One region of the Sphaerisporangium krabiense genome, then DNA from elsewhere that is predicted to be linked to it. Evidence: riboswitches for the same ligand, from Rfam matches in the RefSeq annotation. Region 1 holds a riboswitch; each other region holds the start of a gene.
The links. Region 1 has a riboswitch for cyclic di-AMP ahead of BJ981_RS21305 (coiled-coil domain-containing protein). Riboswitches for the same ligand answer to the same signal wherever they lie in the genome.
Positions count from the first base shown of each region.

Region 2: it holds a riboswitch for cyclic di-AMP, as region 1 does, so the genes downstream of both, BJ981_RS27145 (CHAP domain-containing protein) here and BJ981_RS21305 (coiled-coil domain-containing protein) in region 1, are expected to answer to the same signal.
Region 3: it holds a riboswitch for cyclic di-AMP, as region 1 does, so the genes downstream of both, BJ981_RS12365 (C40 family peptidase) here and BJ981_RS21305 (coiled-coil domain-containing protein) in region 1, are expected to answer to the same signal.

Region 1 covers NZ_JACHBR010000001.1:4,817,314-4,822,943, reverse strand. Annotated here, with positions in the region: gene BJ981_RS21325 (dihydrolipoyl dehydrogenase family protein) at 1-250, shown strand, start outside; gene BJ981_RS21320 (TIGR03086 family metal-binding protein) at 342-932, shown strand; gene BJ981_RS39680 (50S ribosomal protein bL37) at 949-1,026, opposite strand; gene BJ981_RS21315 (DeoR/GlpR family DNA-binding transcription regulator) at 1,201-2,001, shown strand; gene galT (galactose-1-phosphate uridylyltransferase) at 1,998-3,077, shown strand; cyclic di-AMP (ydaO/yuaA leader) riboswitch at 3,145-3,281, shown strand; gene BJ981_RS21305 (coiled-coil domain-containing protein) at 3,316-4,260, shown strand; gene BJ981_RS21300 (M50 family metallopeptidase) at 4,346-5,630, opposite strand, start outside.
Region 2 covers NZ_JACHBR010000001.1:6,191,385-6,197,014, reverse strand. Annotated here, with positions in the region: gene BJ981_RS27155 (DUF6716 putative glycosyltransferase) at 1-932, opposite strand, end outside; gene BJ981_RS27150 (hypothetical protein) at 947-1,933, opposite strand; cyclic di-AMP (ydaO/yuaA leader) riboswitch at 2,637-2,788, shown strand; gene BJ981_RS27145 (CHAP domain-containing protein) at 2,800-3,516, shown strand; gene BJ981_RS27140 (ABC transporter substrate-binding protein) at 3,905-5,245, shown strand; gene BJ981_RS27135 (carbohydrate ABC transporter permease) at 5,358-5,630, shown strand, end outside.
Region 3 covers NZ_JACHBR010000001.1:2,767,247-2,772,876, reverse strand. Annotated here, with positions in the region: gene BJ981_RS39110 (RDD family protein) at 403-1,692, opposite strand; gene BJ981_RS12370 (amino-acid N-acetyltransferase) at 1,895-2,467, opposite strand; cyclic di-AMP (ydaO/yuaA leader) riboswitch at 2,850-3,044, shown strand; gene BJ981_RS12365 (C40 family peptidase) at 3,050-4,123, shown strand; gene BJ981_RS12360 (helix-turn-helix domain-containing protein) at 4,171-4,335, opposite strand; gene BJ981_RS12355 (type III pantothenate kinase) at 5,041-5,630, opposite strand, start outside.

The DNA of each region.
Region 1 (5,630 bases):
CGTCTCGACGGTCCCGCTAGAGTCCTCCGCGCGGGGGTGGATCGCGGGCGCCGAGGGATTCGTGAAGCTCGTGGCGGACGGCAACGTGCTGGCGGGCGCGACGGTGGCGGGGCCGTCCGGCGGCGAGGTGCTCGCCCTGCTCACCCTCGCCGTCCACGAACGGATCCCGGTCGAGCGGCTCCGGAGCATGATCTACGCCTACCCCACCTTCCACCGCGCCGTCGAGGACGCCCTCGCCGGGCTCGGCTGAGCCACCGCGCCCGTGCCGCCCCTGGTGACCCCCGCCCCCTGACGAGATCTTGCCCGCCGGGTTAACGTCAGGGCGAGGACGCGGGAGGGGCATGATGACGATGGACATCCGCGAGGCGTACCGCCGGGCTCTGCACCACTTCGGCGGGTACGTGCACCGGGTCAGAGCCGACCAGTGGCGGCTTCCCACGGCGTGCGGGGACTGGGACGTGCGCACGCTGGTCGAGCATCTGGTGGGCGAGAGCTTATGCGCTCCGGAGCTCTTCTCCGGCCGGTCGGCGGCCGAGGTGCAGGACCTGCTGGAGGGGGACCTGCTCGGCGACGACCCGGTGAAGGCGTTCGACGTCGCCGCGGCGGCGGCCGTGCGCGCCACGGAGCCGGCGGACGTGCTCGCGAGGACGGTGCGCCTGTCGTTCGGCGACGTCCCCGGCGAGGAGTACATCACCGAGTTGTTCGCCGACACGCTGATCCACACCTGGGACCTGGCGACGGCCATCGGCGCCGGCGATCGCCTGGATCCCGAGCTGGTCGAGGTCTGCGCGGCGTGGTTCGCGGGGGCGGAGGACGCCTACCGGCAGGCGGGCGTGATAGGAGATCGCCCGCCGTTGCCGGAGGACGCCGACGCGCAGACGCGCCTGCTCGCCGCCTGGGGGCGGGGCGCCCGCCCGCCGGAGACCCCCTAGACCGCGGCCGCGCGTCTCAGCGTGACGCGGGGCGCCTGCCGTGGTTGGCCTTCTTCTTCTTGCGTGCCCGGCTCTTGCGCGCGCGTCTGGCCATCTCGGCGTCCCTTCGCGTTCGTCCCGTGCTCCCACCCTCGCCCGGTGAACGGGGGGCGTACAAGGCCCAAACGTCAAAGGAACCGCGGGCGCGGCGACACGAGCCCACCATGTTCCAACAGTGGTGCGGTGGTATGTGTAATAATTTGGTGGAATGTGTGGAAAGGGGTGGGGGATGCTGGCCCAGCAGCGGCAGCAGGCGATCCTGGAGCGGGTGCGCAGGAACGGCGCGGCGCGCGTCGCCGACCTCGTGCGCGAGCTCGGCGTCTCGGACATGACGATCCGCAGGGACCTGGAGGTGCTCGCCGAGCGGGGGCTCGTCGAGAAGGTGCACGGCGGCGCCACGGCCACCGGCGCCGGCTCCACCGAGGAGCCCGGGTTCGCCGCCAAGTCCGTGCGCCAGCAGGCCGAGAAGGAGGCCATCGCGCGCAGCGCCGCCGAGCTGGTGCGCCCCGGCACCGCCGTCGCGCTGTCGGCGGGCACGACGACCTGGACGCTCGCCCACTTCCTGACCGACGTCCCCGAGCTGACCGTCATCACCAACTCCCTGCAGGTGGCCGACGTCTTCCACCGCTCGGGCAGGCAGGACCAGACCGTGGTGCTCACCGGCGGGGTGCGCACGCCCTCGGACGCGCTCGTCGGCCCGGTCGCGGTGGCCGCCATCCGCGAGCTGAACGTCGACACGCTCATGCTCGGTGTGCACGGCATGAACCTCAGGGCGGGCTTCACCACGCCGAACCTGCTGGAGGCCGAGACCAACAGAGAGCTGGTCGCCGCCGCGCAGCAACTCGTCGTGCTGGCCGACCACACCAAGTGGGGCACGGTCGGCATCAGCACGATCGCCAAACTGGAGGAGGCGCACGTGCTGATCAGCGACACGGGCCTGCCGGAGGACGCGCGTCCCCTCCTCGCCGACCAGGTGGGCGCGCTGGTGCTCGCCGACCCACGCGAGGCGGCCGAGGCGGCGGCCCAGTGAGGCGCACGACCACCCGCCTCGCGGACGGCAGGGAGCTGATCTACTTCGACCGGCGCGAGGACGCCGACCGCTCCGCGGCCGACACCCGCGAGCTGCCGCCGCGCCCCCCGGCCTCGGAGCTGCGGCACGACCCCGTCCTGGACGAGTGGGTCGCCGTCGCCGGGCACCGCCAGGGCCGCACGTTCCTGCCGCCCGCCGACCAGTGCCCGCTGTGCCCCTCCGCGCCCGGCCGGGCGACCGAGATCCCGTCCCCGGACTACGACGTCGCCGTCTTCGAGAACCGCTTCCCGTCCTTCGGCGGGCACGCGGGCGCGCATGAGGATCCGGGCGGGCTGAGCGAGGCGCGGGCGGGCGCCGGGCGGTGCGAGGTGGTGTGCTTCACCTCCGCGCACGACTCCTCCTTCGCCGCCCTCTCCCCCGACCAGGTCGAGCTCGTGCTCGCGGCGTGGGCGGACCGCACCGCCGAGCTGTCGCGGCTGCCGGGCGTGGAGCAGGTGTTCTGCTTCGAGAACCGCGGCGCGGAGATCGGCATCACGCTCGCCCACCCGCACGGGCAGATCTACGCCTACCCGTACGTGACCCCGCGGACCCGGCGCATGCTGGCCTCGGCGGCGCGCCACCGGGAGCGCACGGGCGGCGACCTGTTCGCCGACGTGCTCGCCGCCGAGCGCAAGGCCGGGGTGCGCGTGGTGGCCGAGAACGAGCACTGGACGGCGTTCGTCCCCGCCGCGGCGCGCTGGCCGTTCGAGGTGCACGTCTACCCCAACCGGCGGGTGCCGGACCTGACGGCGCTGGACGCCGGCGAGCGGGCGTCGTTCGGCCCGCTGTACACCGGGGTGCTGCGGCGGCTGGACGGCCTGTTCGGCGTGGCGATGCCGTACGTCGCCGCCTGGCACCAGGCGCCGGTGCGCCAGGGGCGCGACCTGGCCTACCTGCATCTCCAGCTCTTCAGCATCCGCAGGGCGGCGGAGAAGCTGAAGTACCTGGCCGGGTCGGAGTCGGCGATGGGCGCGTTCGTGAACGACGTGCTCCCGGAGGAGGCCGCCCGGCAACTTCGGACATCAGGTGATTTTTAGCGACATTTCGCCCCAAACTCCCCGCAGGCCGCGGTCAGGTACTAACATCCATCCAACACCGGCCGAAACAGCCGGTACGCCAAATCCCAGGCGCCCCGCCTGGGAACCGGGGACCCACAGGTTCTTGGGGTGAATCCACGTCCGTGGTAGGGCTTCTCCGGCCCGAACCCGTCAGCTAACCCGGTCGGCAGATGGAGAGGAGAGGGCTCTGCCCCCGACGACACGCCGCCATGCCGGCGTGGCCGCAGCCGTGCTGGCCACGTTCACCACCGCCGGGCTCCTGCTCGGCACGGCGACGGCGGGCGCCGCGCCGAAGCCGTCCGAGAAGCAGCTCAAGGCGCAACTGGAGTCGCTCGGCAAGCAGGTCGACAAGCTGATCGGGCAGTACAACGCCAAGCGCGTCGCGGCGGCCGAGGCCAAGACCGCGGAGAAGGCCGCGCGCTCGCGCCTGAAGGCCTCCGAGAAGGGCTTGCAGGCCGCGCAGGCGCAGGTGGGCGACCTGGCCCAGCTCCAGTACCAGGCGGGCAACCTCGGCATGGCCGGCCAGCTCCTGTCCCCCGGCTACGGCGGCGCCGCGCTGCTGACCCAGCTGCGCGACGAGCAGGAGGCGAAGATCGCCAGGTTCGCCGCCGTGCGGGACGAGCGCAAGAAGGCCTCCGACGACGCCGCCCTGCTCACCGAACGGCTCCGCGCCGACATGGCCGAGGTGAAGGACCGGCGCGAGGAGGCCGAGAAGCTGATCGACCAGATCACCGACAAGCTCGACACGCTCGTGCCGACCGCGCCCGGCAAGAGGGCCAACGGGTCGTGGGCGCCGGAGCTGCCCGCGGGGGGCGACAACATCACCCCGCGCATGCGGCTGATCCGCGCCGAGATCAAGGACCACTTCGCCATGCGGTTCCCGATCGGCTGCTACCGCGCCGAGAACTCCGGCGAGCACCCCCTCGGCCGGGCCTGCGACTTCATGCTCAGCTCCGGCGGCGCGATGCCGTCCGCCCCCCAGGTCGCGCTCGGCGAGCAGGTCGCCGCCTGGGCGATCAAGAACGGCGGCAAGCTGGGCGTCAAGTACGTGATCTACCGGCAGCGCATCTACAACATGGGCTTCCCCGGCTGGCGCGCGATGGAGAACCGCGGCGGCATCACGGCCAACCACTTCGACCACGTGCACATCTCGATGTACTGAGCCCCGCCCGCGACGCGCGGGCAGGGCCGTCTCACCTCGGGTGGGCGCCGGCCCTCCGCTCCTGCCGGAGCCGGGGCCCGCAGGCTCAGCCGGTGAGGCGGATCGGGGCGACGATGTCGGCGTAGACCAGCAGTCCGCCGACGACGAGCAGGATCGCGACCATCGCGTAGGTCAGGGGTAGGGCCTTGGCGATGTCCACGTGTCCAGGCATCGAGCGGCGCCGCACGCGGGCGTACCCGCGCTTGAGGCCCTCCCAGACCGCGCCCGCGATCTGGCCGCCGTCCAGGGGCAGCAGCGGGATGAGGTTGAACATGCCGATCGCCAGGTTCACGCCCGCGAGGAGCTGGATGAACGCCACGATCTTGCCTTCCATGGGCAGCGCGGACGCGGCGATCTCGCCGCCGATGCGGCCCGCGCCGACGATGCTCTGCGGGCTGTCGAGCTGGCGCTCGGCCCCGCCGAAGGCGGCCTGCCACACGCCGACCAGGCGTTGCGGGAACTGCGACAGCGCGTGGGCCGTGCGGGAGGTGATGTTCCACATGGCGCCGACGGTGTAGCCGAGGCCCTGCTTCTCGACCACGCTGACCGGGGTGACGCCCAGGAAGCCGACGCCCTTGTCGACCTTGCCCGGCTCCTCGACGGAGGGGCGGTCCTGGGCGATGAGGCTGGTGGTGAGCGTCATCGGCGCGCCGTCGCGGCGGATGCCGATGGTGACGGGGCCCGCGCCGTGCGACCGGATGTAGCCGGTCGCGTCCTCCCACGTGCGCACCGGCTTGCCGTCGAAGGAGACGATGGCGTCGTTGGGGCGGAGCCCGGCGAGCGCGGCGGGGGTGGGCTTGAAGGTGGAGTCGCACTTCTGGCCCTTGGACTCCTGCGCGACGGTCATGACGCACTGCGACACCTTGGCCACCACGGGCTTGGCGACCTCGACGCCGAAGCCCATGAACACCACCGCGAACAGGGCGAACGCGAGGAGGAAGTTCATGAGCGGCCCGCCGAGGAAGATGATGAACCTCTGCCACCACGGCTTGCGGTACAGCACGCGGTTCTCGTCGCCGGGCCGGACCTCCTCCAGGGACGCCTGCCTGGCGGTCTCGATGAGCCCCTGCCACGGGCCGGTGGGCAGGTTGCGCAGTTTGTTCGGATCGTCGGTGGGCCGGGGAGGAAGGGGGCCGATCATGCGGATGTAACCGCCGAAGGGAATCCACTTGAGGCCGTATTCGGTTTCGCCGCGCCGCCGGGACCAGACCGTGGGCCCGAAACCGACCATGTACTGCGTGACCTTCACCCCGAAGAGCTTGGCGGGAACGAGGTGCCCGAGCTCGTGCAGGGCAATGGACAAGGCCATCCCGAGGAAGAAGATGAGAAAC
Region 2 (5,630 bases), 1.4 Mb from region 1:
CTGACCCCGAAGTCGGACAGCACCAGCAGCGGGACCTCGCCCGCGATGGCCTCCAGGGCGGCCGTGGAGCTGACCGTGACGAAGCCCGCCGCCTCGGCCAGGTGCTCGTGCATCGGCCCCACGGCGAACCGCACCGCCCCCGGCCGCACCGCGCCCGCGGCCTCCAGGGACGCCCACAGGCTCTCGTAGTGGTAGCGCTCGTTGTGGGTCTGGCGCTCGGTGGTGAGGGCGCGCAGCTTGACCACCACGTCCAGGTCGGGGCGCGCGGCGGCCAGGTCGTTCAGGGCGAGCAGGACGCTCTCGCGGTCCTCGCGGCGCTTGGGCACCTTGGCCTGCGTCGCGAACACCACCCGCCGCCCGGCCGGCGTGACCGGGTCCTCGGCGAGGGAGGCGGCCAGGGAGGGCGCCGCGTCCAGGGGAACGGGGTGGGCTGGGGTGGCGGCCTTCAGGAGCCCGTCGAGGTAGGGCAGGCGGGCCAGGGCCGTGACGCCGGCCGCGCCGAGGTCCTTGCCGATGCGGCCGAACTCCTCGACCTCGTGCCCGCTGTGGACCACGAACAGGTCGCAGCCGCCGCGGAACATCCACGCCTTCTCGGTGGCGGGGATCGAGATGCCCGGCAGGCCGGACACGAACACCGGCCGCGGGCTGAGGTCGTCCAGCACGTCGCTGACCAGGACGTCCACGACGGGACCCGTGCAGGCGACGAGGATGGCATCGGGCCTGAGCCGCTCGGCGAGCCGCCGGACGGCCCGCGCCGAGACCACCGCGGGAGGCTCGCCGCCGGCCGCGCGCGTGCCGCTGACGGCCGCCGCGATCTGGGCGGGCGAGGGGACGATCGGGGTGCGCACGACGGCGAGCGTCGAGGACCACCCCTCCGGCAACTGGTCGAGCAGGCCCGCCGCCCACTTGAGGTAGGAATCGGAATCGGCCACGGCGAGAACCCGGCTCAAGGAGCAGCCCTTTCGTGCGCGAACATCTGGAGGTGTGATCGGAGGGAGACCGACGCGGAGGGCGTCCACCAGTCGTCGGGGACGTCCACCGTCTCGACGGGGACGCCGCGTGCCGACAACAGGACGCGCAGGGACGTCACCGCCGTGGACGGAAGGCTGAGGACGCGCTGCCCCGGACGCAGGTCGCGCAGGGTCATCTCGACGGGGACGCCGCCGTCGTACACGGTCACGCCGGGGTGGTCGCGGACGGCGGCGAGGTCGCCGGGGTCCTCGCGGCGGTGCGGGTAGTAGGCGAGCGGGCCCTTCAGGGCGAACAGCCAGGACAGGTACCGGTCGCGGTGGATCAGCCCGTTGCGCACCAGCGAGGTGCCGAGCACGACGGTGTCCTCGCGGGGACGGGGGTGCCGGGCGGCGGGCTGGGAGCGCAGCCAGGCGAAGTCGTGGGTGATCAGCTCGGCGCCGAGGCGGCGCACGGCGGCGGCCAGGCCGGCGGGGACGGGCAGCGCGGTGAAGACGGTGAGACGCCCGGCGCGGGCGGCGGCCCGCAGGCGCAGCGCGGCGGCCAGGCCGAGGGCGCGCCGCGACGGGGTGGCCTGGACGCGGGCGCGCAGCAGGGACGTGCCGGCGCGGGAGGTGAGCTGCTCGAGGACGCGGATGGTGGCGAGGCCGTCGTCCACCAGCACGATGCGCGACGGCAGGGCGGTGAGCGAGGTGAGCTGCACGCGGCCGGAGAAGGCGTCCCCGAGCACCCAGGCGGCGCGGCGTCCCGGCCGGGGCATGCGGCCGGAGGCGGTCTCGATGGCGAGTCCCGGCGGCAGGTCGAGCGAGGTGAGCTCGGTGCGCGTGACACGCAGGGCCGGGAGCTTGGCGCGGGTGACCACGCGCATCTCCGGTCCCGCCACTCCGGCGTGCCGCGCTTCGACCGCGCAGAGCAGCTGGAGGGGTGACTCCACCCAGGCGACGGCCGACCCCTGCTCCCGCACGCGGCTTCGACCGTTCCTCTCCACGCCGGGGATTGACGCTTTCACGACGCAAGCAAGGTAGCCGCGTGACGCGACGCGTGAGGTAACAACCGGTGAACACGGTCTTACGGCCGCTGGACCAGGTCCAGATCAACGGACGCGGGACCGTGCGCGTGGCGCCACAGGGGCCTCATACGACAGGAAACGGCCGAACCGCCCGGCCGGTGCCGAACCCGTCCTCGGAGCCCCTTCGGGGGGTGAATCACCTCCGTTCCCGGCTTCGGGGGTCACACGCGCGGGGGCGGCCGGGAGGCGTCCCCGCCCTTCCGTCATAGGCGACGCCGGGCCGTCCGGCAACCCCCTCGGGACGTTCGCCGGGGCCTTGACAATCCGATGGCCGCCCCGCCCGGATATCCATTTCCTGCCACCGTGTCTCGCAGGTCACATCAGTCCCAGAGCGCTCGGCGGCCGGCGCCTGATCCGTACGATGGGCGGATCGTCGCAGGTAAAGAGCGGGTCGTGCGCGGCCCACGATCACCGGCCCCGCGCTGCTTGGCGTCCCGGATCCCCGATCCAGACCAGAGATTTGTCCTGTTTGCATCTGTTTGTCCGATGTATTACGGTGGGTGGACTCCTGGCGGGGGAACGTCCGGATCGGACGGCCTCTTCATGCCGTGGAGCTTGCATAGCGCGGCCGGTCCTCTGGGAGATCCCTCTCCCCCCGGCGCGCGCACCGCCGAGTCCGCCCTGTGCGGAGCCGGGGACCCACTTATCTCCCCGGGGTGAATCGGGGCGCCATTCCCACGGACGCTCCGTAGGGCGAACTTCCACGCCCGAACCCGTCAGCTAACCCGGTAGGCGGCCGTGGAAGGAGTCTCCACTTGTCCATGTTCGACAACTTCGACAAGTTCGTACATCGGCTTCAGGATGCCCCGAAGAACCACCTCAAGGCCTACGCGCTGGCCGGCCTGGTCGCCGCCCAGCTCGTGACGGGCGCCGCCTTCGCCGCCAACGCCGACACCGGGCCCGGGGGCACCGGCGTCGCCAAGGTCGCCGGCAACGAGGCCGCCCACCTGGCCGAGGGCCTCCACGCGCCCTCCGGGGCACGGCACGTCTCGGCGCAGCAGCTCCTGACGCTGGCCGAGAGCCAGGTCGGCATCAGCGAGAACGCCTACGGCGGCGGCACCAAGTTCCACAGCTGGTACATGGAGAGCCCGCGGGCCCGCGAGACCGTCGCCCGCGACGGCGGCACGATCGGCGCCTACGCCAACGCGCCCTGGTGCGACATGTTCGTCTCCTGGGTCGGCGAGCAGCTCGGCATGCAGGACACCATGGGCTCGGACGCCTACACCGTCGCGCACGCCAAGTGGTTCGCCCAGCAGGGCCGCTACGGCGAGACCCCGAGGCCCGGCGCGGTCGCGTTCTTCGCCTGGAACGGCACCAAGAGCGTCGACGCGATCGAGCACGTCGGCTTCGTCGTCAAGGACAACGGCGACGGCACCATCAAGACCATCGAGGGCAACACGGGCAACGGCAAGGTCGAGGTCCGCACCCGCTCGACCGGTTCGGTCGCCGGGTACGGCTACCCGAACTACGCCGCCTGAGCCCCCGGCCGCCCGCGCGGCGGCCCCCAGGACCACCAGCGGCGCGCCCCGCCTCCCCGCGAGCGCCCGTCCTCCCCGGCCGTACGGCCCGGCGTTTCCCGCTTCGCCGGGCCGTACGGCCTTTTTCACCACGAGCTATGGGAGCGCTCCCAGAAACTCCGGGAAGCGCGTGCGGCCCGGCGCATAACCCGGCGTAACAGTTATGTTTCAGCGTATTGACGGCGGCGTTGCGGATCGGCGACCCTTCGTGGGAGCGCTCCCAAACCTCGCCCACGAGGCCGCTCGTGGGACCACGGACGAGGTTCCAGCCACATCGCGGGGCCCGACCGCCGGGGCCGGCCCTCGATGCACCTCCCACTGACGGGCAACCACCGAGAGGGGTCCGGAAATGAACCACAAGGCGCGCCGCGGCGGGAAGCTCGCCGCCGCGATGACGATGGCCGCCGCGCTCGGCGTCACCGCCGCCTGCTCCTCCGGCGGCACCGCCGCCGAGGGCACCTCGTCGGCCGCGCCGGCGGAGAAGATCACGCTGACGCTGCAGACCTTCGGCGGCGGCACCAACTTCGGCTACAAGGCCGCCGTCGAGAAGTGGAACGCCGAGCACCCGGGCGTCCAGGTCAAGTACACCAACCTCACCGACAGCTTCGAGAACGTCTACTGGCCCCAGATGCTCCAGTGGCTCCAGTCGGGCACCGGCGCCGGCGACGTCGTGGGCATCGACGAGGGCGGCATGGGCCTGGCCAAGGCGCGCCCGCAGTTCTTCACCGACCTCGGCCAGTACGGGCTGGACTCCCGCAAGGCCGACTTCCCCGCCTGGAAGTGGGAGAACGGCCTCACCGCCGACGGCAGGCTCTTCGCCCTCGGCACCGACGTCGGCGGCATGAGCATCTGCTACCGCACCGACCTGTTCGAGAAGGCCGGGCTGCCCACCGGCCGCGACGAGGTCTCCAAGCTGTGGAGCGGCGGCTGGGACGCCTTCATCAAGGCCGGCCAGGACTTCCAGGCGAAGGTCAAGGACACCAAGTTCGTGGACAGCGTCAACACCATCTACAACGTGGTGCTGTCGCAGGAGGCCGCCAAGAACGGCAACGTCACCTACTTCGACCGCGACCAGAAGCTCATCGCCGGCACCAACCCGGCGGTGAAGACGGCCTTCGACCTCACCCAGAAGATCAGCCAGGCCGGGCTGACGGCCAAGCTGCAGAACTTCACCGACCCCTGGAACACCGGCTTCGTGAAGTCGCAGTTCGCCACCCTCGGCTGCCCCGGCTGGATGCTCGGCGTCGTCTCCGGCACCGCGGGCGACGAGTTCAAGGGCAAGTGGGACGTCGCCACCGTCCCGGGCGGCGGCGGCAACTGGGGCGGCTCCTGGCTCGCCGTGCCGAAGCAGTCCAAGCACCCCAAGGAGGCCGCCGAGCTGGCCAGTTACCTGACCGGTCCCGAGGCCCAGCTCATGGCGTTCAAGGAGGGCGGCAACCTGCCGAGCACGCTGGCCGCGCAGGACGACCCCGCGCTGCAGAGCGCGACCAACCCCTACTTCAACGACGCGCCGCTCGGCAAGATCTTCGGACCGTCCATCAAGTCGCTCCAGCCGACGTTCCTCGGTGAGCGGCACGCGCAGGTCAAGCGCGAGGTGGAGCAGGTCATCACCGGCATGGACCAGGGCTCGGTGCCGTACGCCGAGGCCTGGGACAAGTTCGTCGCCGCGGGTGAGAAGGCGGCGCGCTGACCGCCGCCCCCGCCACCGGCTCCGCCCATCGACCGTCACCGACGAACGAAGGAGTCCAGGGCTCCCCCGCCCGGCCACGGAACCCGCGGCCGGGCGGGGCCCCGCACCGCCGATGAGCGTCAACACCCAAACCCGGCGGGCGGGCCCGGCGCCGCCCGAGCCCCGCCCGCGCGCCCCGCGCCTCACCTGGTCCAGGTTCGACGTCAAGGCCGCCCCCTACCTGCTGATCTCGCCGTACTTCCTGCTCTTCGCGGTCTTCGGCCTGTTCCCGCTGGTGTTCACGCTGTGGGTCTCGCTGCGGGACTACGGCCTGGCCGGCGGGGAGGCGACCTTCACCGGGCTGGACAACTACGCCGCGCTGCTGTCCGACGCCGACTTCTGGAAC
Region 3 (5,630 bases), 2.1 Mb from region 1:
CGCGGCGAGCCGCCGCGCCTTTGCGCTACGGAGGCGGGCGGCGTGGCGACACCCGCGGGAGGGGAAACGGGCCTTCGGGTACGGGGATGGCCGCACGAGAAGCCCTGAGGGGCTCCGTGCGCCTCTTGAGGGGATAAGGGCGGCATGTTGGGGTGACCGGCCGGCGGGGACGGTTCTGCGGTCATCTCATCGCCTTTCGCGGCAAGCGAAGGTGGTTCTGGTTCGTGCAAGGTCCTATCGCACATACAGGTCTGTCCGTTACCGATTCGCCAAGCTCGGCATCACGATTCGGGGACGACGGCCGTACCCCGCGCTCCGGCGGCACTGCCCCGAAGGTCTCCGGACATGCGTCGGGGCCGGAGGACGCGCCTCCGGCCCCGGACGTGACCCGCTTGCCGGGCCTTACTTGACCTTGATGACGATCGTGTTCGCGACCTTGTCGTGCAGGCACTGCTGCAGCGGCTTGTCCCAGAACTGCCACAGGACGTTCACGAGGGCGAAGATGCTGGCGAGCCAGCCGACGACGGGGATCCACCGGATGAGCTGCGGGCCCATCATGACGACCGCCCGCTTGCCGACGACGTCGGTGGCGAGCCGCGAGTCCACCGCGCCGCCGACCGGGACGACCTTGATGCCCATGGCGATCTTGCCGAGCGTCTGGCCGCGCTGCTTCAGCATGAGGAACTCGTACGCCACGTAGGCGACGCCGATGAGGAGCGCGCTCACCAGGGAGGCGACGAACACGCCGCTCTCCACGACCGAGAGGCCCGTGGAGGGATCCATCGACGCGCTGGTGACCAGGATCGCGGTGACGATGGCGCTGAGGATGAACGTGGGGATCGCCAGGATCACGCCGTCGATGAGGCGGGCGACGAGCCGCTGCCACCACTCGGCCAGAGGAGCCGGCGCGCCCGGGGGAACCGCGCCCGCCACGCCGTAAGGCTGCTGGTAGCCGCCGGGGGTCTGCGGGTACCCCGCCTGACCGTACCCCGGGGCGGAGTAGCCGGGCTGCTGGCCGTAACCGGGCTGGGCGTACTGCGCCTGCTGGCCGTAACCCTGCTCGCCGTAACCCTGCTGCCCGTACTGGCCCTGCTGCCCGTAATCCTGGCCCTGCTGGCCGTACTGGGACTGCTGGCCGTAACCCTGCTGACCCTGCTGGCCTTGCTGACCCTGCTGCCCGTACTGGGACTGCTGGCCATAGCCCTGCTCGCCATAACTCTGCTGCCCGTACTGGGCCTGCTGCCCGTAATCCTGGCCCTGCTGGCCGTACTGGGACTGCTGGCCGTAACCCTGCTGACCCTGCTGGCCTTGCTGACCCTGCTGCCCGTACTGGGACTGCTGGCCATAGCCCTGCTGCTGGCCGTATCCCTGGTCGCCGTAGCCCTGCTGGCCGGACTGACCGTACGACGCCTGCTGCTGGTCATAACCCTGCTGGTCATAGCCCTGCTGGCCGTAGCCCGAGCTCGCCTGGGACTGGCCGTACCCCTGCTGCCCGTAACCCTGCTGCTGGCCGTACTGCTGGCCAGAGCCCTGCTGCTGGCCGTATCCCTGGTCGCCATAGCCCTGCTGGCCCTGGCCGTACTGCGACTGCCCGTAGCCCTGCTGGCCATAGGACTGCTGGCCGTACTGGTTGGACTGGCTGGACTGGTTGGGGTGTTCCGATGTCGGCTGGGGACGGTGGACGACCGTCACCTCCGGATCGGCGCCGGGGAGCGACCGATCTGCGTTGTGCTGCCCATACGGGGAGCCGGAGGACGCGTTGCCCCCCGGCTCATCGCGTGGGTACGGCGGCTGTCCGGTGCTCACCGTGTCACCTCACTTCGGCTTCGCATGCGACATATGTCAGACACGCATGCTGTGGTGTTGCCCAACGTAGCGACAGCGGCATCAACAGTCACCTTTCCATCAGGTCACCACGCTGGTCAGAGCGTGGGACCAAATGGAGAAGCATGCGCGTGTTGCCGAGGGTGTTGGGCTTGACATGTTCAAGATCGAGAAATTCGGCTACGCCCTCATCGTAGGAGTCGAGCAACTCGGCGTACACCTCAGGAGAGACCGGAGTGCCCTGGATCGGGATGAACCCATGCTTGGCGAAGAAATCCACCTCGAAGGTCAGGCAGAACACCCGCCGCAAGCCGAGTTCGCGCGCCCCCTCGATGAGCGCGGAGACGATCATATGCCCGATGCCCAGGCCGCGGCAGGAGTCGTCGACCGCGACGGTGCGGATCTCGGCGAGATCCTCCCAGAGGACGTGGAGGGCGCCGCAGCCCACCACCACGCCGTCCCGCTCGGCCACCCAGAACTCCTGGACGTCCTCATAAAGGGTGACGGTCGACTTGCGCAGCAGACGGGGGCCGTCGCCGGAATAGGCGTCGACCAGACGCCTGATCCGCCGGACGTCGGGCGTGCGGGCGCGTCGCACCACGAGCGTGCCGCCGGACGGCACGAACTCCACGACCTGCTCCATGAAGCGCCAGCGTATCCGGCCCGGCGAGCGGCCCGCCTGCCGTGCCGTCCCACAGCCGCGCATAACGGGCCGTCCGAAACCGGGGGCGTGTGCGCACGCGGGTGACCCCAGGTGAGGTTGCGCACACTTGGTGCCCATGGGATCCACCTGGGCATCGTTTGAGGTTCCGCACAGTCGCCCACCTGCGGGCGCCGACGCCAAGACACGGCCGAAGAGCCGTAAACGCACGGTAAAGTGGGTCGGTCAGCCGTCCGGGCGTGATCGTCCTGTGACGGCTCAGTTGTGAAAGCTCAACAGAATCCGCAGTTCTGGTTGAGCAGGAACCCGCGCTGCACTAGTGTCCAGCGTCGATGCCGGTCATCGCCCCCGCGGTGGCCGCGCCGCCTAATCCCGGCCGCGTCCCCGTGCGGCAGGGAGCCGGGGACCCAACCGGCGCGCGGGCCGAGCCCACGCGAGCCGTCGTTCCTGGGGTGAATCCGAGAGGGAGGCATGGAGGTTCTCCATGATCGCGAACTCGGTAGGGCTGCTCCGGCCCGAACCCGTCAGCTAACCCGGTAAGCGGCCGAGGAGAGGAGCTTGTTGGTGCAGCCTAGGCGCACGCCTGGAAAGAGCGCGGGCAGGCACGCCCGCCCCCGCGAACACACGACGCGTGCCCGGCTCGCCGGCGCGATGCCCCGGCGGCTGACACGCCGCATCGCGCTCATCGCCACCGCCCTGACGGTGCTCACCTTCGGCACCCCGCTCGTGGCGGCCACCGCCGAGCCCAAGCCGAGCCTCAGCCAGCTCAAGAAGCAGGTCGAGGACCTGTACGACCAGATCGAGTCGCTCACCGAGCAGTACAACGGCCAGAAGGAGCGGCTCAAGCAGGCCCAGCGCTCGGCGGACCTGGCCAAGAAGACGCTCACCAAGAGCCAGACCGACCTCGAGGAGAAGCGCCGCAGGGCGGGCCTGCTCGCCCAGGACGCCTACATGACGGGCGGGGTGGGCTCCTCCCTGGCGCTGGCCATGTCCGGCGATCCTGACGGCTATCTGGACCGCGCGGCGACCACCTACGCCCTGCAGATGCAGCAGGGTGAGGAGGTCGCGCAGATCACCAAGGCCATGGAGATCGCCGAGCGTGCGAAGGCGAGCGCCAAGGCGCGCGAGGTCGAGGTCAAGAAGCTGGTCACCAGCCTGTCCACCCAGCGCGACAAGATCCGCGGGCTGATCGCCAAGACCGAGAGCTCGCTGTTCAAGCGCGCCCTCGCGCAGACCGGTCAGTCGGGCGGCAGGGCGACCCGCATCGACATCCCGATCCCGGGGACCGGCAAGGCCGCCGAGGCCACCAAGTGGGCGCTGACCCAGCAGCTCAGGCCGTACGTCTGGGGCGCCGCGGGCCCGAGCACCTTCGACTGCTCCGGCCTGGTGATGTGGGCCTACCAGAAGGTGGGCATCAGCCTGCCGCACTACACCGGCGACCAGTGGACCGCGGGCACCCACGTCTCGCGCGAGGATATGCGCCCGGGTGACCTGGTCTTCTTCTACAGCGACCTGCACCACGTCGGCATCTACATCGGAGGCGGCATGATGGTGCACGCCCCGCGCACAGGTGACGTGGTGAGGGTCGCCCCGCTCGGCAACCGTCCGTTCGCCGGGGCCGTGCGCATCGCCGACTGACACGGCGACGGCGCGGGAAGTGGCGGGCGGGCCGGGGGCGCCGGGGGCTAGATCAGCCGCCGGCGCGCCGCCCAGGCCACGGCCTCGATGGCGGTGGCCACGCCGATGCGGTCGCAGATGCCCCGGAGGCGGCGCCGGACCGTCCTGCCGCTCACGTCCAGCCGCCGGCCGACACGGTCGACGGTGACGCCCTTGGCCAGTTCGGCGAGCAAGAGAAGATCATCATCGCTCAATCCCACGCCGTCTGATCCCGGGTGAATGTCATTCCCTCGGGAAACCAGATCCGGATACGCCATCGGGTGTCCTCCCCCACGACGAACTCGGCAACATACTCGAATGCTTCTAGCCCGCCCGTCAGGAACGGTAAACGCCACGTTCAAAGGTCGTCAAGCACCGGCCCCGCATAGTCGTTACCACCACGATTGACATACCAGTGCATATGTGAACTACTCATGACATGTTCGCGAACCCATAGCCGGAGGTCGACCCGCAAAACGATCTTGGACGGCACCGGCGCCGGGACGCGGCGAGGGCCCCGCGGCGCTGGTCCGTGGCAGGTCGGCGGGCAGGACACGCCGGATCACCCCACGCCGGGCATATAAGATCAACGCCTCTCCAGCCATAATTCCGCGTGAAATCACAGGTCCTTTCCCACCTTTTTCGGCTGGACACGGAGGCGTGCGCGCGGTGTCACGGGGGTCATTCCCCTCTGGGTCACCGGCGGCGTAATCGGCCCGCGACCCTGGGGCGCGGCTTCGATATCGATCTCCACCAGGCGGCCGATCATCACGCGCACGTCATCGGCGCGCCGCGAACGGGCGGGTCTTCGTTATCGGCGCGCGACCGACCGAAAGCATCGTCGACGCGTCGAATCCCGGGAGGCACGGCGCCCCGGGCCGGGGCGCCCGGCCGGAACGTCAGTTGGTGTTGCGGTTGTAGATCAGCCGCAGGCCGATGAGCGTCAGCCACGGCTCGTGGACGTCGATCGAGCGGGCCTCGTCCACGACCGGCGAGGCGAGCGACCCGGTGGCCACCACCGTGACGTCGTCGGGGTCGGTGGCCAGCTCGGGGGCCATGCGCTCGACGATGCCGTCCACCTGGCCGGCGAAGCCGTAGATGATGCCGGCCTGCAGGGCCTCGACGGTGTTCTTGGCGATCACCGAGCGGGGGCGCACCAGTTCCACCTTGTGCAGCTGCGCGCCCGCCGCGGCCAGGGCGTCCACGGAGATGTCGATCCCGGGGGCGGTGACGGACCCGACGTACTCGCCCTTGGCCGAAACCGCGTCGAAGGACGTCGCGGTGCCGAAGTCGACGATCACGCAGGGCCCGCCGTAGAGGGTGATGGCGGCGAGCGCGTTGACGATGCGGTCGCTGCCGACCTCCTTGGGGTTGTCCATGCGCACGGGGACCCCGGTGCGCACGCCCGGCTCGACGATGACGGCGTTCACGTCGCCGTAATAACGCCGGCACATCTCGCGCATCTCGTTGAGCACGGACGGGACGGTGG